DNA from 2 places in the Mesorhizobium sp. L103C105A0 genome. Region 2 is predicted to be linked to the other one. Evidence: predicted binding sites of a transcription regulator. Region 2 holds the regulator's gene; the other holds the start of a gene.
What was found. Region 2 encodes PhoB, which activates phosphate uptake and scavenging genes when phosphate is short. Its sites were predicted from a motif close to TGTCATNNANCTGTCAT; they were not measured.
Positions count from the first base shown of each region.

Region 1: a site for PhoB is predicted at 8,301-8,317, ahead of X727_RS138685 (RNA degradosome polyphosphate kinase). Genes of this name have one in related genera too.

Region 1 covers NZ_AYXF01000014.1:90,092-100,110, reverse strand. Annotated here, with positions in the region: gene X727_RS138660 (glycosyltransferase family 10) at 1-980, shown strand, start outside; gene fumC (class II fumarate hydratase) at 1,543-2,940, shown strand; gene X727_RS138670 (DoxX family protein) at 3,196-3,618, shown strand; gene X727_RS138675 (DoxX family protein) at 3,757-4,164, shown strand; gene ppx (exopolyphosphatase) at 4,421-5,953, opposite strand; gene X727_RS138685 (RNA degradosome polyphosphate kinase) at 5,953-8,145, opposite strand; gene X727_RS138690 (zinc-finger domain-containing protein) at 8,380-8,625, shown strand; gene X727_RS138695 (FAD-dependent monooxygenase) at 8,645-9,883, shown strand.
Region 2 covers NZ_AYXF01000011.1:89,430-99,448, forward strand. Annotated here, with positions in the region: gene X727_RS140490 (PAS domain-containing protein) at 1-972, shown strand, start outside; gene X727_RS140485 (substrate-binding domain-containing protein) at 1,470-2,498, shown strand; gene pstC (phosphate ABC transporter permease subunit PstC) at 2,595-4,055, shown strand; gene pstA (phosphate ABC transporter permease PstA) at 4,052-5,368, shown strand; gene pstB (phosphate ABC transporter ATP-binding protein PstB) at 5,386-6,210, shown strand; gene phoU (phosphate signaling complex protein PhoU) at 6,252-6,956, shown strand; gene phoB (phosphate regulon transcriptional regulator PhoB) at 6,973-7,662, shown strand; gene X727_RS140455 (ROK family protein) at 7,693-8,928, opposite strand; gene xylF (D-xylose ABC transporter substrate-binding protein) at 9,194-10,019, shown strand, end outside.

The sequences.
Region 1 (10,019 bases), on a different contig from region 2:
CTATCGATCCACTGATCCTCTTCTACACAACGTTCTTCAGCAAACCCGTCGATATCGCGTCGATACAGTGCGAAATGCCCGGGCGGTGGACACTGGACAAACGACGGATTTCCGAGGCCGCGGCAGTCGTCTTCCATATTCCGAACTTTCGCGAAGTTGGCGATGCCTACAAATACCCTGGTCAATATTGGGTCGCCTGGTCGATGGAATGCGGCCAAAACTACAAGCGACTTGCCGACCCCAAAATCATGCGGCACTTCGATATCATCATGACGCATGAATCCCGGTCTGATGTCTGGGTACCCTACCTTCCGCGTGCGGTGTGGTGGAAAGATGCGCTGGCCAGACCAATCGTACCGAAAACGGAAGAAGCGCCGGTCGCACTCTTCCAGTCGGCCGGCCTGAATTATAGCGGCCGTGTCGATTTGGCGAACGAACTGGCGCGCCACATCAAGATCGATTCTTATGGCCGATATCGCAACAACCGATCGGTCTCTGGCCCCGATCTGGGCTCGAAGACCAAGATCGAAACCATTGCGCGGCACAAATTCTGCCTGGCCATGGAGAACTCGACCGAGGCCGACTATGTCACCGAGAAAATCTATGACGCGTTCATGGCGGGCACGGTGCCGATCTACCTTGGCGCTCCCAATGTGGACGAGTTCGTTCCGGAGCACTCCTTTATTGACGCCAGTGCCTTCGCCAGCGCCAGCGATCTTGCAGCCTATCTCCAGCACCTGATCGCAACGCCGAAAGACTACGAGGCTTATTTCGACTGGCGCTCAAAGCCATTGCCCGACAATCTCGTCAAACGGGTGCAATCATTGGAAACACCCGCGTTCTGCAGACTGATGAGCGTCGTGCGCCAGCGTCTGGAGGCGCGGACAAGCACGCCTTCCGGACGGCGAACACTTCCGTTCGGCTATAGATCCTATCTCAGGACAAAGCTGCGCCGTTGGAGGAAAAAGGTTCCGAGCTGACGGTCCGCGATCAGGCGCGCTTTCAGCAAAATACGGAGGACAAAGAGCGTCTCTTGCGACGTCGAGACGGCTTCGGCCTTGCCGCCATGCATCTTGGAAATCTCCGAGGCTATGTGGAGGCGCTCCCAGGGTGGACTTGAAATTCTCGGCTTCGCGATCCGAAGCTCGATCCGGATGCGATGCCGGATTTTGGTCGGGAAACTGAACAGAAGGACAAGTGCATAAGCTACCTCATCGCTGCTGTTGCCAGTGAGACGCTTGTGTGGCATCGTCGCTCGTATGTAGACGAGAATTGCGCATTGCTGATCCTGGGGGAAGTTTGCGTAGAGCAATCCGCCAGCTCGACATGATCTTATCGAGCTAAATCCGCAAGTTTCCGTCCACTTTATGGGATCAAGCCGCACTGAGGAGCAATTTCCTTCACACGAAAGTGGAGGGTGCAGGATCCCGAAGGGCGGCGCTACCGCTTCAACCGATTTACTGCCTGCCGGCCGCAATCTCTGCTTGAAGGCCATTGTGCAACGCGATACGCCGTTGCCGAATTCGATCGTCGGAGAGACAAGTGACCGCTGCCAGGACCAGAACCGAAACCGACACGTTCGGCCCCATCGAGGTTGCCGCCGACCGTTATTGGGGCGCGCAGGCGCAGCGTTCCCTCGGCAATTTCAGGATAGGCTGGGAAAAGCAGCCGGCCTCGATCGTGCGTGCGCTCGGCATCGTCAAGCGAGCGGCGGCGGAAGCCAATATGGAGTTGAAGCGGCTCGATCCGGCAGTCGGCAAGGCGATCATCGAGGCGGCGCAAGAGGTGATCGACGGCAAGCTGAACGATCATTTCCCGCTGGTCGTCTGGCAGACCGGCTCGGGCACGCAGTCCAACATGAACGCCAACGAGGTGATCTCCAACCGGGCGATCGAACTTCTGGGCGGCGTCATGGGCTCGAAGAAGCCGGTGCACCCTAACGACCACGTCAATATGAGCCAGTCGTCGAACGACACCTACCCGACAGCCATGCACATCGCGTGCGCCGAGCGCATCGTGCACGATCTGCTGCCGGCGCTGAAGCATCTGCACGCTGCGCTCGAGGTCAAGACGAAGGCCTTCGCCCACATCATCAAGATCGGCCGCACCCATACGCAGGACGCGACACCCCTCACGCTGGGCCAGGAATTTTCCGGCTACGCCGCGCAGGTGGCCTCTTCGATCAAGCGCATCGAGATGACGCTGCCCGGCCTGCAGGAACTGGCGCAGGGCGGCACCGCCGTCGGCACCGGCCTCAACGCGCCGGTGGGCTTTGCCGAAACGGTGGCGGCGCGCATCGCCGAAATCACCGGCATCGCCTTCGTCACCGCGCCGAACAAGTTCGAGGCGCTCGCCGCGCATGATTCCATGGTGTTCTCGCATGGCGCCATCAACGCGGCGGCCGCCGCCCTCTTCAAGATCGCCAACGACATCCGCTTCCTCGGCTCCGGCCCGCGCTCGGGCCTCGGCGAACTGTCGCTGCCGGAAAACGAGCCGGGTTCCTCGATCATGCCGGGCAAGGTCAACCCGACCCAATGCGAGGCTCTGACGCAGGTCTGCGTGCAGGTGTTCGGCAACAACGCCTCGCTGACCTTCGCCGGCAGCCAGGGCCATTTCGAGCTCAACGTCTACAACCCGCTGATGGCCTACAACTTCCTGCAGTCGGTGCAGTTGTTGGCCGACGCCTCGATCTCCTTCACCGACAATTGCGTCGTCGGCATCGAGGCTCGCGAAGACAACATCAAAGCCGCGCTCGACCGCTCGCTGATGCTGGTGACCGCGCTGGCGCCGACGATCGGGTACGACAATGCCGCCAAGATCGCCAAGACCGCGCACAAGAAGGGCACCACCTTGCGCGAGGAAGCACTGGCCACTGGGCTGGTCAGCGAGGCAGACTACGACCGGCTGGTGCGGCCGGAGGACATGACGCATCCGGGTTAAGCGATTCCAGGGAAAGTGCCTTGCGTTTCCTCGGGAAGCGCGCAGCCCTCTTCTTGGGGATTGCGTCAACTAGAAATCCGAATTTTGTGGCGGGACAATTTGCTCCCGCCGCTGCTGGCCGCGACAAGAATTTTGCGTCGGTCGAACGATCCCGAAATGTACGTCCTGTGAACAATGTGTCGCCGGACTGGCGGCTTTGGTGAACAGTCGGCTTGGTCTATCTGACGGGACATCAACCCTTTTCGGAGAGCCACCATGTCCATCAACACTTCCGCTGCCGGCGCCGGCATCGCGTCCAACAGCTCCACCACCATCCTGCTCGGCCGCATCCTGCTCGCCGCCATCTTCCTGCTTTCCGGCTTCGGCAAGCTCACCGCCATTTCCGGCACCGCCGGCTATTTCGGCGCCATGGGCCTGCCGGTGCCGACCGTAACGGCCATTGTCGTCGGCCTGATCGAATTGCTCGGCGGCCTTGCCGTGCTCGTTGGCTTTCAGACCCGCATCGCCGCCTGGGTGCTCGCGGTCTTCACCATCGCCTCGGCCTTTGTCGCCCATACCGGCTGGGCCGACCAGAACCAGATGATCCATTTCCTGAAGAACGTCGCCATCACCGGCGGCTTCCTGCTGCTGGCTTCCTCAGGCCCTGGCACCTACTCGATCGACGCCAAGCGCGGCTGAGCTTTCCCTTCCCAAGCCTGAAATAAGCGGCGTGGAATTTTCCACGCCGCTTTTTCGTTGTCTGCCCAAGCGCACGCTCGACCCATCCCTGCTAGGATCGGTCTCGAAACAGCCGGCGGACAGACATCGGAGATGACCATGCCCCGCGATGCATTGCTTCTGATTTCCCGGCTGCTGCTCGCCGTCCTGCTCGTTCCCTCCGGCTACCACGCGCTCGCCGACATTGCCGGGACGACCGGCTATTTCGCCGGCCTCGGCATGCCATTGCCGACGCTTGCCGCCTGGGGCACCGGGCTGTTCGAGTTGATTGCCGGTCTCTTGATACTGGTCGGCTTTCAGACGCCGGTCGTTGCGATACTTCTTGCCGCTTTCTGCATCGTTGCAGGCTCCATCGGCCACTACGGCCAGGGCGGCGATGACCCGATGCTCACCTTCCTGCACCAGCAGATGCTGATGAAGGATATTGCCATCGCCGGTGGATTCCTGGCGCTAGCCATGGCCGGCGCCGGGGCCTGGTCGATCGACGGGCGCCGCGCCGCGGTCTGATATCGTCAAATATCGTCCCGGTTGAACCATCCGTGCCAGGTCGACCCCCACTCCGTCTCGGCTTCGTCGAGCCACCTCTCCCCCGATCGACGGGGTAGAGGAAGTGCGCGAGCCTATTGCCGCCAACGCTTTCCAACGAGGCTCCCTTCCTTTCCCTCCGGAGGGGGAAGGTGGCGGTGCGAAGCAGCGACGGATTGAGGAAGCCGGTCCTCGAACGCGAGGCCGACGACGACATGGTTTTGCTGTCAGGCCGCGCCTACTTCACCGACACGCTCTGCCCACCCTCGACCGCCAGCACCAGCCGGCGGTTGGTGATCCGCGCCAGTTGCGCCAGCCGTCCGGCCGGGCGTTCGCCGTAAAGATCGGAAAGTGAGGCCGGCAGCACCAGCGCCAACGTGCCATTGCCGCGGTTTTCCCATTTCAGCCGCGGCATGACGCCGGGCATGGCCGCAGTCAGCAGATAGACGACGCGCAGCACCGCCGCCAGGATGCGGGCGCGCTCGAGATAGCGCGGCGTCGCCAGGCCGCGGATTTCCGGCGCCGCATCGTTGAACACGCCTTCGTGGCGGAACAGGCCGACCAGCGCCAGGAAGGCACGGCCGGGGTGATCGACGCCAATGAAGGACGCGTGGGCAATGATGTTGAGCGACTGCTTGCCGCGATATTCCGGGTGTGCGCGCCAGCCTATATCGGCCAGCAGACAGGCAGCGTGGCGATAGCGCGCCTCATCCTCCGTCTCGTCGATGCCGAAGGCGGCAAAGGTCTTGTCCGTCCATTCGACAAGCTCATGCGCATGGGTGACCGAGCGCGACCGCAGCCGCGCCAGTTCCTCCGAAGCGGAGACCAGCGGATCGGCCTTCTGCTCGGCAGGGTCGAGCAGCGAATAGAGAAACCCTTCGCGCACGCCCAACGCCGAGACGATGATCTTCGACGGCTGCATCGCCGCCATGATCTCCTGCAGCACGACCGCGCCATAGGGCAGCAGCGAACGGCGGTTCTTCGACACACCTTCGATGCCCTTGACCTTCTCGATCTCGCCTTTCGCCACCTGCTTCAGGAAATTGGCGGCGCTTTCGACACCGATCTCATAGTGGTGCATGACGCCAAGCGGGTAGTTGGTCATTTCCATGTGCAGCCGGGCAAGGTTTCGCCAGGTGCCGCCAACGGCGTAAAAGGGCCGTCCCAGCCCGCCCTTCAACAATTTGGCGCGCGCCAGTTCGTCGCGGGTGATCTTTGCCGCCTGGGCGAGCGAATTCCTGGCCATGTCCTGCAGCCGCAGGCCACCCAGCGGCAGCGTGATGCCGTCGCCGATCGCCTCGCCATTGATGTCGATAAGCTCCAGGCTGCCGCCGCCAAGATCGCCGGCAATGCCATTGGCGGGGTGGAAGCCCGAAATGACGCCAAGCGCCGAATAATGCGCCTCCTGCCGGCCAGTGAGCACGCGGATCTCGGTCTTGAGCACATCCTGGGCGCGGTGGATGAAGTCGGGGCCGTTGATCGCTTCGCGGGCCGCGGCCGTTGCCAGCACAAACATGTGCTCCGCACCCGCCTGGTCGGAGAGCGCGCGGAAACGGCGGAACTCCTCCATCGAGCGCGTCACCGCCTCGGGGTCGAGCTTGCCGGTCGAAACGATGCCGCGGCCGAGGCCGGCCAGCATCTTTTCGTTGAACAGCAAGGTCGGCGAGCGCGCCAACCCTTCATAGACGACAAGGCGGATCGAGTTCGAGCCGATGTCGATGATGGACAGCGGCCGGCGATCCTGCAGCCGGCCTTGGGACGTTGAAATCATCAGCCGGTGTTCTTCTTGCGACGCTTGAACTGCGCGATGCGCTTGGGCGCATGCGACTTCAGCGCGTCACCCCGTCCCGACAGGCTCGGATTGGTCATGAAATATTCCTGCGCGTTGAACGGTTCCTCACCCTCCTCCAGCACGACGCGCCGGGAGGTTCCGTCAGCCAATACGTCGAAACTTTGCTGGTTGTCCATGATGTTGCCCAGCATGATCTGGCCAAGGATCTGTTCATGCACCGTTGGATTGGTGATCGGCACCATGGTCTCGACGCGGCGGTCGAGATTGCGTGGCATCAAGTCGGCCGAGGCGATGTAGACGATCGCCTCGTCCGACGGCAGGCCATGGCCGTTGCCGAAGCAGTAGATGCGGCTGTGTTCGAGGAAGCGGCCGACGATCGACTTGACCCTGATGTTTTCCGACAGGCCGGGCACCTGCGGCCGCAGGCAGCAGATGCCGCGCACGACGAGATCGATCTCGACGCCGGCACGGCTGGCGTCATAGAGCGCGTCTATGATGTTGGGATCGACGAGCGCGTTCATCTTCATCCATATGCGCGCCGGACGGCCAGCCAGCGCGTGGGCGACCTCGTCGGCAATGTGCTTGAGGATGCGGCTGCGCAGCGTAAATGGCGAGATGGCGATCCGCATCTCATCGGTCGGCTCGGCATAGCCGGTGATGAAGTTGAACAGCTGGGCGACATCGCGCGCGATCGTCGGATCGGTGGTGAAGAAGGACAGGTCGGTGTAGATGCGCGCGGTCACCGGATGGTAGTTGCCGGTGCCGAGATGGACATAGTTGCGCAGCTTGCCGTCCTCGCGCCGCACCACAAGCGACATTTTCGCATGGGTCTTCAGTTCGAGGAAGCCGAACACGACTTGGACGCCGGCGCGTTCGAGGTCGCGCGCCCAGCGGATGTTGGCCTCCTCGTCGAAGCGCGCCTTGAGCTCGACCAGGGCGGTCACCGACTTGCCTGCCTCGGCCGCGTCGACCAAGGCGCGCACGATCGGGCTGTCGTTGGAGGTGCGGTAGAGCGTCTGCTTGATCGCCACCACCTCCGGGTCGGCCATCGCCTGGCGCAGGAACTGGACCACCACGTCGAAGGATTCATAGGGGTGGTGGACGACGATGTCCTTCTCGCGGATGGCCGCGAAACAATCGCCGCCATGCTCGCGGATGCGCTCGGGAAAGCGCGGATTGTAAGGGGTGAATTTCAGGTCGTCGCGCGGCACGGCAACGATCTCGGAAATCTGGCTGAGCGCCAACGGGCCGGTCAGAACGCTGATGCGGCTCGAAGAGACGCCAAGCTCGCCGGCGACGAACTCGCGCAATTCGCCGGGCATCGACTTGTCGAATTCGATGCGGATGACCGAACCGCGGCGGCGCCGCTTCAGCGCCGTCTCGAACAGGCGCACGAGATCTTCCGACTCTTCCTCGACCTCGATATCGCTGTCCCGGATGATGCGGAAGGTGCCGGAACCCTTGACCTCATAGCCGGGGAACAGCTTGCCGATATAGAGGCCGACAGCCTCCTCCAACGGAATGAAGCGAACGTGCTGCTTGCGGTCGGGCAGACGGATGAAGCGCTTCAGCGCCACCGGCAGGCGCAGAAGCGCGCTCATCTCCTCGCCATTCTTGCGATGGCGCAATTGCAGCGCCATCGAGAAGCCGAGATTGGGAATGAACGGAAACGGATGCGCCGGGTCGATCGACAGTGGAGTCAGGACCGGGAAGACCTGGTCCTGGAAATGGTCTTCCAGCCAGACTTTCTCATCCTTGGTCAGTGCATCGCGGGTGATGCTCTCAATGCCTTCCTTGTTGAGCAGCAGCATCAGCGCCGAAAGGCTGTTCTGCTGGTCCTCCTGCAGCCGCTCGACCTCGCGCAGCAATTGTTCCAGCTGCTGCTCCGGCGTGCGGCCGTCGGGGCTCTTGAGCGCAATGCCTTCGCGCACCTGGCCGGCAAGGCCGGCGACGCGGACCATGAAGAATTCGTCGAGATTGGCGGCTGAAATCGACAGGAAACGGACGCGTTCGAGCAGCGGATGGTGCTGGTTCTGGGATTCCTCGAGCACACGCCGGTTGAACTGCAGCCAGGAGAACTCACGGTTGACGAACCGATCGGGGTTGCCGCCCTCGGGGCTCGCCACCTCGACATTGATGAATTCGCTCTGCACCGGCTTCAGTTCGTTCATGGTTCCTGCTCTTCCCCCGCCAACCGTCCCTTGGAGCGCCGCTGGACGTGCCATGCCTCTAACACGCTTTTGTGGCGCATGACCCTTCGGCGAAAACCGTTCCGATTTCAGGGACATGCACTTAACCGGCTCAACGTATCCTCTGACAGGCTTTTGCGACAGTTTCATTTCATCGATCTTGCAAACAGGCCTGTTATGTTCCAGATGCTTTTCGACGAGATCAAGGAGACGACGATGGCAGGCGGTTCCATTCCCCATTTCCAGAACGATGCGGGCCATCCGGCAATCGACATCGGCGTCAAGGAATTCATGTGCACCGGCGCCAACCCGCCATTCGACCACCCGCATGTGTTCCTCGACATGGGCGACGACAATGAAAAGGTCTGTCCCTACTGCTCGACGCTCTACCGCTATTCGGCGAAGCTGAGGGCGACGGAAACGCTGCCGGCTGGTTGCCTTTATATCGACCAGGCCGCCTGATCCTTCCGCGACAAGCCCGATGGAAGACATCAGGTCCCGGCAGGTCATAATCGCCGGGGCCGGCATCGCCGGGCTGACCGCTGCCCTTGCCTTCGCCGGACGGGGTTATCCGGTAAAGCTTATCGAACAGGCACAGCACCTCGAAGCGGCCGGCGCCGGCATCCAGCTTTCGCCCAACGCAACACGCATTCTTGGAAAACTCGGCGTGCTCGACCGACTGCTGCCCGCAGCGTTGCGGCCGGAAGCGGTCGTGCTCAAGGACGCCGGGACGCTGCGCGAACTGGCGCGGGTACCGCTCGGGCACGCCGCCGAAGCGCGCTGGCAGTCGCCCTATCTTGTCGCCCATCGCGCAGATCTGCAGGCAGCGCTGCTGGGGCAAATGGCTGAACGGTCGCAGATTGAGCTCATCACCGGCGCCCGCGTGACCGGCATCGTCAAAGACGCGCAATATGTCGCCGTGACCGCCGAAGTGGACGGCCGCGAGATCGAGGCACGCGGCAAACTGCTGGTCGGCGCCGACGGCGTCTGGTCGGCGGTCAGGGCGCAACTCGCAGGCGAGGACTTCGTCAAAAGCCGTTTTTCGGGCGAACTCGCCTGGCGGGCTACAATCGCGGCCGACGGTGCGGCCGGAGAAGCCTTTGTCGCGATCGGCGCCGCCGACTGCGTCACCACGTTCCTGCATCCTGGCTTCCACATGGTCGCCTACCCCGTCAGCAAAGGCCGGGCCTTCAATCTCGCCGCCTTCACCAAGGGTGAGCGCATGGCCGAAGGTTGGTCGGGCCATGCCGATCCCGCGATCCTCACGGCTGCCCTGCGCGGCACCGCGCCGGGCCTGACGAAGCTTGTGGCACTGGCCGGCCCATGGACGGCCTTTCCGATCCACACCGTCGAACAGAAGCGGTGGACGAGCCCGCAGGGCATCGCGCTGATCGGCGACGCTGCGCATGCGATGACGCCGTTTGCCGCACAGGGCGCGGCAATGGCGATCGAAGATGCCATCACGCTTGCCGACGCTATCGCCGATTTCCCTGGCGATCTGCCCAGAAGTTTTCAAATCTGGGAAAATCTTCGGCGGCCGCGTGTCGCCAAGGCCGCGCGTCGTGGGGCCGTAAACCGCCTCGCCTGGCATGCTGCCGGCCCGGTGGCGATCGCCCGCAATCTGTTCCTGGCCATGCGCTCGCCCGACAAGCTCGCCGCCGACCTCGACTGGCTCTATGGATGGCGAGCGGACACTCGGCAGTCTAGATCGTCGACGTAGCGATCCTTCCCACCCCCCTCTGTCCTGCCGGACATCTCCCCCGCAAGGGGGGAGATCAGATGTCGCGAAGGCTTTCGCCAATCTCCAATGTTGCAGAGGTTGGCGAGGCGTCAAAGCTGCCAATCTCCCTCCTTGC
Region 2 (10,019 bases):
GGACGGCGGATCATGCCGGTCGACGTGACCGGCTCACGGGTGCTGATCGTCGACGACAATGCCGTCAACCGATCGATCCTGAGCGAGCAGATGGCGTCATGGACCTTCGATTCCTGCGCCGCCGAAAGCGGACCCGAAGGGCTCAAGGTGCTGGTTGCCGCGGCTGCCTATGGCGTGCCGGTCGATTGCGTCGTGCTCGATTATCAGATGCCGGGGATGAGCGGCGCCGAAATGGCGCGCGTCGTGCGCAACACCGCAGGGCTGGCCGACACGCCGATCATCATGCTGACCTCGGTCGACCAGTCGCTCGCCAACACCAGCTATCGCGATCTCGGCATCGACGCCCAACTGATCAAGCCGGCGCGTTCCTCGGTGCTTCTGGAAACGCTGGTCGCCACCATCCAGCGGCACCATCACAATATCACGGGCCGTGTGCTGCCGGCGGCAAGCAGCGGTTCCGGCGGCGGCAGGAACGAACCGTCGCCGGCAAAGCCGCCGCTCGCTGCCTCGGAACGCGCCTTGCTGGAACCGCCGCCGGTTCGTGCCCGCGCCCGGGCCGCCGGGGATGAACGCCGGCTCGACATCCTCGTTGCCGAGGACAATGAGGTGAACCAGATGGTGTTCACCCAGATAATCGGCGAAACCGGCTACAGTTTCGAAATCGTCGGCAACGGCCGCAAGGCGCTCGACGCCTTCGGCCGGCTTAATCCGCGCATGATCCTGATGGACGTCTCGATGCCGGAGATGAACGGGCTCGAGGCCACCGCCGCAATTCGCCGGCTTGAAGAACATACGGGTATGCATATCCCGATCGTCGGCGTCACCGCGCATGCCTTGAAGGGCGACCGCGAGCGCTGCCTGGAAGCCGGCATGGACGACTATCTGCCCAAGCCGATCAGCCCCAGGGCGCTGCTCGAAAAGGTCGAGCGCTGGGTCGGCATATCAGGCGAAGCCCAACGAGACGCTGGATAGCAACCTGCGGCGCCGGCCGGGATTCGGCCGCGCCGCAACAGCCAAGGCTATGGTGCGATCGCACCATATCAAAGCTGGCGCCCAGTCAGGACAATGGTCGCGACGAAACCGCTCATTCAGTTACGGGCGGGAGCAAGCGACCGCCGACAAGAAACAGCGTCGAATCTACCCCAACGGACCTGTTTTTGGCGATGGCTCGGCCAAGATTCGCTCTGGCCACGGGCAACGCGCTCCCGTCCGGTTTTTCTTTCTCGGCATCGCGGCCTGCGATGTGCCGGGACTTGATGCCAGCACGAATTGCGCAAGCGTCTGATTCCAGCGGCAACTTCCATTCCCACAAACCGGCTTAAAGGGTGCGGCCCACAAGACGTCTGTGCGACGTTACCGGGCTGACACGAAACTGTCATGCGACTGTAATAATCGAAGGCTATTGGCCTCAGCGGGCGCCGGTTTGAAGAGGGCGCCAAGAGACCATCTTCCGAACAGGAGCAGGCCACATGAAGAAATTCCTCGTTACGGCATCGGCCGTGGCGGTAGCGTTCGCCGCATCGTCCGGTGTCGCCGCTGCGCGTGACCAGATCCAGGTCGCCGGTTCGTCGACCGTGCTGCCTTACGCCAAGATCGTCGCCGAGCAGTTCGGCGAAACCTTCACCAACTTCAAGACCCCGGTGGTCGAGTCCGGCGGCAGCGGCGCCGGCATCAAGGAGTTCTGCAAGGGCGTCGGCGAAGACACGATCGACATCGCCAACTCCTCGCGCCCGATCAAGAAGGACGAGCTGAAGTCCTGCGCCGACGCCGGCGTCAAGGACGTCCAGGAAGTCCGCATCGGCTATGACGGCATCGTCTTTGCCACCGACATCAAGGGTCCGGACTGGGCGCTGGTTCCCGCCGACATCTACAAGGCGCTCGCCGCCAAGCTGGTGGTCGACGGCAAGCTGGTCGACAACCCGAACACCAAGTGGAACCAGGTCAATCCGAAGCTGCCCGACTGGGATATCGCCGCCTATATCCCGGGTGAGAAGCACGGCACCCGTGAAGTGTTCGAGACCAAGCTGCTCGACGCCGGCTGCGACAAGGCCGCTTTGAAGGCTGCCGGCATCGCCGACGACAAGGAAATCGGCAAGACCTGCATCGCCATCCGCAAGGACGGCAAGGCTGTCGACATCGATGGCGACTACACCGAGACGCTGGCCCGCATCGACTCCAACAAGACCGGCGTTGGCGTGTTCGGCCTCGCCTTCTACGAGAACAATGCCGACAAGCTGAAGGTCGCTACCGTGGAAGGCATCGTGCCTTCGACGCAGACCATCGCCGATGGCACGTACCCCGTGTCGCGGCCGTTGTTCTTCTACGTCAAGAAGGCGCATCTGGGCGTCGTTCCCGGCCTCAAGGAATATGTCGAGTTCTTCCTTGATGACCAGATGATCGGCCCGGAAAGCCCGCTCGCCCAGTACGGCCTGGTTTCCGCTCCCGACGCCGAACGTCAGGGCCAGCGCGACGCCTTCGCCGCCGGAAAGACGATGTAATCAACCGACCGGATCAGGGCGCGGACCAAATCCGCGCCCTGATTTCGCCGCTTGCCGCAACGGTGGCGGCGATCTGAATTTTCCCTGGGGTGGGTGATGTCGTCCTTGCTCGTACTCGCCATAGTCATCGCCATAGGCGTGGTCGCTTTTGTGATCGGCCGCCAGCGCGCAGCGGCGCAGGATACCGGCAAGGTCAAGCCGCATTCGCGCGCGCATTATCATGGCTGGTGGGCCTTTCTGCTCGCGGTCCTGCCTGCCGTCCTGCTGCTCGCCGTCTGGGATATCGGCTCTTCCTTCTATCTCGACCGGCACATCCATGCCGCTTTGCCCGAGCGCACCGCCGACACAAAGGTGGCCAGCGAAGCGCTCGACGCCAGCATGGTGAAGAGCCTGGCCAAGGGCCTGCGCCGGCTCGATGGCGATACCGCACTTCCCGCTACTTTCGCCGAATTGCAGCCGCTGCTCGCCGCCAAGGGCGTGGCACTGGCCAGCGACACACAGGACTATATGATCCCGATCGCGGTCGAGGCGAACCAGGTCCAGGACCGGCTCGGCCTGTTCGGCGCCGTGCTGACCTTCGCGCTGTCGGTCGCCGGCGCCTTCTATGCGCTGAGGCAGATCGCGCCGCGCGCCAGGGCGCGCAACAATGTCGAGAAGCTGATGCTGTGGGGGCTGCTTGCGGCCTCGACCATCGCCATCCTGACCACGGTCGGCATCGTGCTGTCGATGCTGTTCCAGACGATCACCTTCTTCGAGAGCGTATCGCCGATGAGCTTCTTCTTCGGCACGGTGTGGGATCCGCGTTTCGCCGCCGCCGGTTCCGGCGGCAGCCAGGGTCAGTTCGGCCTGATCCCGCTACTCGCCGGCACGCTCTACATCGCCGCCGTCGCGCTTCTGGTCGCAGTGCCGGTCGGGCTGATGTCGGCGGTCTACATGTCCGAATATGCCTCGCGCGGTGTGCGCTCGGTGGTCAAGCCGGCGTTGGAACTGCTGGCCGGCATTCCGACCATCGTCTACGGCATCTTCGCCGTTGTCACGCTCGGACCGTTCTTGCGCGACCTGTCGGCGGCACTCACCGGCGGCTCGCCCTTCATCCAGGGCCAGAGCATCTTCACCGCCGGTCTGGTGATGGGCGTCATGCTGATCCCGGTCGTGTCCTCTTTGTCCGACGACATCATCACCGCGGTGCCGCGCGCAATGCGTGACGGCTCGCTCGGCCTCGGCGCCACGCGCTCCGAGACGATCAAGCGGGTGATCCTGCCGGCGGCACTGCCCGGCATCGTCGGCGCCATCCTGTTGACGGCGTCGCGCGCCATCGGCGAGACGATGATCGTCGTGCTGGCGGCGGGCGTCGCCGCCAATCTGACGGCCAATCCGTTCGAGGCGATGACGACCATCACCGTCAAGATTGTCAACCAGCTGACCGGCGATCTCGAGTTCAACTCGCCGCAGACGCTGGTCGCCTTCGCGCTCGGCCTGACGCTGTTCGCGCTGACGCTGGTGATGAACATCGTCGCCCTCTACATCGTGCGCAAGTACCGGGAGCAGTACGAATGACCGACATCCCCCTGGACACGATGGCGGGTGCCGTCGCGCGTCCGCGCCGCGACATCGGGCTGAAGGCGCGCTATGCCGCCGAACGCCGGTTCCGCATCTATGGCGTGATTGCGATCTCGGTGGGCCTGGCGTTCCTGGCCATCATGTTGATCACCATCGTCTCGAAAGGCTACACCGCCTTCTGGCAGACGACGGTGACGCTTCCGATCACCTTCGATGAGAAGGTCATCGACCCCTCGAACAAGCGTGCCACAGACCCGAATGTGCTGATCAAGGCGAACTATCCCAAGCTCGCCGAAAACGCGCTGGTGGCCAAGCTCGGCATCGATCCGGCCAACAAGCCGATGATGCTGAAGCTCAGGGGCTTCCTGTCGGAAGGCGCCCGCGTCCAGCTGCGCGACATCGTCTCCGCCGATCCGTCGGTGATCGGCAGGACGCGTGACGTCGACATCCTGGCTGCCGCGAACCTCGACTCGGCCTTCAAGGGTCAGATCGACCTCGGCGTCGATGAAGCGCGCCGCAAGGTGTCCAACCAGCAGATCGACTGGATGAACAAGCTTAAAGCCGACGGCGTGATGGCCGAGCATTTCAACACCGGCCTGTTCACCTATGGCGCCTCCAGCCGGCCCGAAACGTCGGGCATGGGCGTGGCGATCATCGGCTCGTTCTACATGATGGTGATCGTGCTGTTGCTGGCGCTGCCGATCGGCGTCGCCGCCTCGATCTATCTCGAGGAATTCGCCAAGAAGAACCGCTTCACCGACCTGATCGAGGTCAACATCAACAATCTCGCGGCGGTGCCGTCGATCGTCTTCGGTCTGCTTGGCCTTGCCGTGTTCATCAACTTCCTCGGCATGCCGCGCTCGGCTTCCTTCGTCGGCGGCCTGGTGCTGACCTTGATGACATTGCCGACCATAATCATCGCCACGCGCGCCGCCCTCGCCGCGGTGCCGCCGTCGATCCGCTCGGCGGCCCTAGGTCTCGGCGCCTCCAAGATGCAGATGGTGTTCCATCACATCCTGCCGCTTGCCGCCCCAGGCATCCTTACCGGCACCATCATCGGCCTGGCGCGTGCGCTCGGCGAGACAGCACCGCTGCTCTTGATCGGCATGGTCGCTTTCGTCGCCGATTATCCGACGACGCCTTTCGATCCGGCGACCGCGCTGCCGGTTCAGATCTATATGTGGGCAAACGAGGCTGAGCGCGCTTTTGTCGAGCGCATGTCCGGCGCCATCATCATCCTGCTCGTCTTCCTCATGGCCATGAACATCACCGCGATCGTGCTCCGGCGCCGGTTCGAGCGGCGCTGGTAGAAAAAAGGCAATTTGGTATGAACATCATGACCGAACAGTCCCTTGAGAATGCAGTGGGCGACAAAATGAACGCCAAGTCGAACGAAGTCATCAAGATGCGCGGCGACAAGGTCGGCGTCTTCTACGGCGAGAAGCAGGCGTTGTTCGACGTCAATCTCGACATCAGCCAGAACCAGGTGACGGCGCTGATCGGCCCGTCCGGCTGCGGCAAGTCGACCTTCCTGCGCTGCCTCAACCGCATGAACGACACCATCGATTCGGCGCGGGTGACCGGCAAGATCACGCTCGATGAAGACGACATCTACGACAAGAACATCGATGTCGTCGAACTGCGCGCCCGCGTCGGCATGGTGTTCCAGAAACCCAACCCGTTCCCGAAGTCGATCTACGAGAACGTCGCCTACGGCCCGCGCATCCATGGGCTGGCCAAGCGCAAGTCCGACATGGACCAGATCGTCGAGCAGAGCCTGAAGAAGGCTGCGATCTGGAACGAGGTCAAGGACCGCCTGCAGGAGCCCGGCACCGGCCTGTCCGGCGGCCAGCAGCAGCGCCTGTGCATCGCGCGCGCCATCGCCGTGTCGCCGGAGGTGATCCTGATGGACGAGCCCTGCTCGGCGCTCGATCCGATCGCCACCGCCCGTGTCGAGGAGCTGATCGACGAACTGCGCCAGAACTACACGATCGTCATCGTCACCCACTCGATGCAGCAGGCGGCGCGCGTCTCGCAGCGCACGGCGATGTTCCATCTCGGCTATCTCGTCGAGGAGGGCGCCACCGACAAGATGTTCACCAACCCCGACGACAAGCGCACCCAGGACTACATTACCGGCCGCTTCGGCTGAGCCGTCCGGCGGGTGAATTTTCAGGCACGAGGACCAAGATCATGGGTGAACATACCGTCGCCTCCTTCGATGAAGAGCTCGGGCAGATCAGCAAGCTGATCCGCGACATGGGCGATCTGGCAGGCTCGATGGTCAGCGGCTCGACCAGGGCGCTGCTCAATTCGGACAATGCGCTGGCACAGCGTGTCGTTTCCGACGACGCCATCATGGATGCGCGCCAGCGCGAACTGGACGACCGCGCCATCACGCTGATCGCCAAGCGCCAGCCGATGGCCAACGATCTGCGCGCCGTGGTCGGCTCGATCCGCATGGCGGGCGACCTCGAGCGCATCGGCGACCTCGCCAAGAACATCGCCAAACGCGTCGGCACCGTGGGCTTGAGCGTCACGCCGCGCGACCTCTCGCACTCCATCGATGCCATGGCGCAACTGGTGCTGATCCAGGTGCAAGGCGTCGTCGAGGAATATGCCGCCACCGATGCGGCAGCGCTTGCAAAACTCAGGAATGACGACGAGCGCATCGACGTCAAATACACGTCCGTGTTTCGTGAGCTCTTGACCTACATGATGGAAGACCCTCGCAACATCACCGCCTGCACGCATCTCTTGTTCTGCGCCAAGAATCTTGAGCGCATCGGCGATCATGTCACCAACATCGCCGAAAATGCGTATTATGTGCTGACCGGCCAGCAATTGCCCGCCAATCGTCCGAAGCAGGACGAGACGGCGATGGCCACGCCGGCCTGATGAGGGTGAACTGCCTATGATCGCGCCACGCATCATGGTCGTGGAGGACGAGGAGCCGCTGGGCGTGCTCCTCCGCTACAACCTCGAATCCGAAGGCTATCAGGTCGAGGTGGTGACACGCGGCGACGAAGCCGAGATCCGCCTGCAGGAAAACGTGCCCGATCTCCTGGTGCTCGACTGGATGGTGCCCGCTGTTTCCGGCATCGAGCTCTGCCGGCGGCTTAGAGTGCGGCCCGAAACCGAGCGGCTGCCGATCATCATGCTGACCGCGCGCGGTGAGGAAAGCGATCGCGTGCGCGGCCTGTCCACCGGTGCCGACGACTATCTGGTCAAGCCATTCTCGACGCCGGAGTTCATGGCGCGCGTGAAGGCGCTGCTGCGCCGGGCCAAGCCGGAAGTGCTGTCGAGCGTGCTCAAGGTCGGCGACATCGTGCTCGATCGAGAATCGCACCGGGTCTACCGCAAGAAGAGCGAGATCAGGCTCGGACCGACCGAGTTCCGGCTGCTCGAATTCATGATGCGCCATCCCGGCCGCGTGTTCTCGCGCAGCCAACTGCTCGACAATGTCTGGGGCGAGACGATCTATATAGACGAGCGAACCGTCGACGTCCATGTCGGGCGCTTACGCAAAGCGGTCAACAACGGCCGCATGCCGGATGTCATCCGTACCATTCGCGGCGCCGGCTACGCGATCAGGGAAGATTAGGATGCTGCGCGTCGCGCCGTTGCCGGCCATTCAGGCGACATGCTTGCCGGATTTGGCCTGAATGCCCGGCGCGAAAATCTCCTGATCGACGAAGCCGAGCGCGCGCATGGCACAGCCTTCGCGGATCAGCGGCAGCTCGTTGGGCTCGGTGTCGAAGGAGATCGATTTCGAGTGCTGGCCGCCGGCGGTCTGGGCGATCGCTTCGCGCAATGCCGGTTCGATCAGGTCGAAGGCGGCGGCGCTGACGCCTACCATGGCGACGGGTGCCGGATCGATCAGCGCAAACAGGCTGCCGAGGCCGAAGCCGAGCGCCTCGCCGGCCCTGCGATAGGCTTCGCGCTCCGGGCCGTCGGTTTCGCGGGCGCGCGCGGCGAGTGCGCGCATATCAGCGTCGCCGATATCGACCGGCTCGGCATCCTCGCCCATCATTTTGGCGCTGCGCCAGATGGCGTAGTTTCCGGCATAGGCTTCCACGCAGCCGCGCCGCCCGCAGCGGCAGAGCGCGCCGCCCGGACGGTGGATCATGTGGCCGAACTCGCCGCCCGAGGAATGGGTGCCGGTGAACAGTTCGCCTTTCAGCACCAGGCCCATGCCGATGCCGTGCGATAAGAGGATGGCGATAAAATTGTCGCGGTAGCGCTCGGGCTGGCGCCATTGCAGCGCCACCGCCATCATGTTGCAATCGTTCTCCATGGTGGCAGGAATGCCGAATTCCGCTTCCAACATGTCGGCGAAGGCAATGTCGGTCAGTGGCGTGATCGGCGACCACAGCATGGCGCGCGCCTGCGAATCGGTGATGCCCTGGATGCCCATGGCAATGCGGGCGATGCTCTGGACATCGAGGTCGGGATCCTCAAGCCGCCGCCGGACGATTGCTACGCATTCGCCAATCAGCTCGTCGCGCGGCTTGGTCAGCGTGTCCAGCCGGCGCTGTTCCTCGGCGACGACGTGGCCGGCATAGTCGATGACGGTGACGGACAGGAAATTGAGCGACAGCACGACGGTCATCACCGCCGCCGCTTCCGGGTTGAGACCAAGGCCCACCTGCGGCCGGCCGCGTTTCAGTGCGCCGGTCTCGCCAGGTTTGCCTTCAATCAGGATGCCTTCTTGAATCAGATCAGACGAGATTGCCGATATGGTCGAGTGGCTGAGGCCGGTGGTCGCCGCAATCTCGGTCCGCGACGGCTGGCCGGCCCGGCGCACGGCTGAAATCACCATCGCACGGTTGCGACGGCGCAGATCGTCGTGGCGGATTCCAACCGACATTTGTTTCCTCCCGGCCTCCTCGCGCCTCATGATAGTGACGGCGTTCGACGGCACCAGCCAAATATTGGCAGACGCCGGCAGCCCTGTCATTGTTTATTGCGGACCTCGAAAAAATTCGGCACGGCCATCAGAATCCATCAGAATCGATGTTGACAGCGCGTTATCATTGAACCAGTATTTTTTCGAGGCTCGAAAAAATAGCGCCTCTGTGTGCCGGCCCTCGGGCCAGTTTTGTCGCGCCGCACGCGGCGCAGGGAGGATTATGATGAACAGATTTGCAGCCGCCATGCTGGCGGGTGTCGCCATGTCGCTGGCGCTGATGTCGGTCGCGCAGGCGAAGGACAAGGTCATCGGCGTGTCGTGGTCGAACTTCCAGGAAGAGCGCTGGAAGACCGACGAGGCGGCGATGAAAACGGCGATAGAGGCTGCCGGCGACAAGTACATTTCCGCCGACGCGCAGTCCAATCCCGGCAAGCAGCTGACCGACGTCGAAAGCCTGATCTCGCAGGGCGCCAACTCGCTGATCATCCTGGCGCAGGACGCCTCGGCCATCGGCCCGGCGGTGCAGAAGGCGCTGGACGAAGGCATTCCGGTCGTCGGCTATGACCGCCTGATCGAGAACAAGGACGTCTTCTACCTGACCTTCGACAACAAGGAAGTCGGCCGCATGCAGGCCCGCGAAGTGTTCAAGGCGAAGCCCGAAGGCAACTATGTCTTCATCAAGGGCTCTGGCTCGGATCCGAATGCCGATTTCCTGTTCTCGGGCTCGATGGAAGTGCTCAAGGAAGCCATCGACTCGGGCAAGATCAAGAATGTCGGCGAGGCCTATACCGATGGCTGGCTGCCGGCCAACGCGCAAAAGAACATGGAACAGTTCCTGACCGCCAATGACAACAAGGTCGATGCCGTGGTTGCGGCCAATGACGGCACCGCCGGCGGCGTTGTCGCCGCGCTGACGGCGCAGGGCCTTGCCGGAACGGTTCCGGTCTCGGGCCAGGACGGCGACCATGCCGCTCTGAACCGCATCGCGCTCGGCACGCAGACGGTGTCGGTGTGGAAGGACGCGCGCGAACTCGGCAAGAACGCCGCCG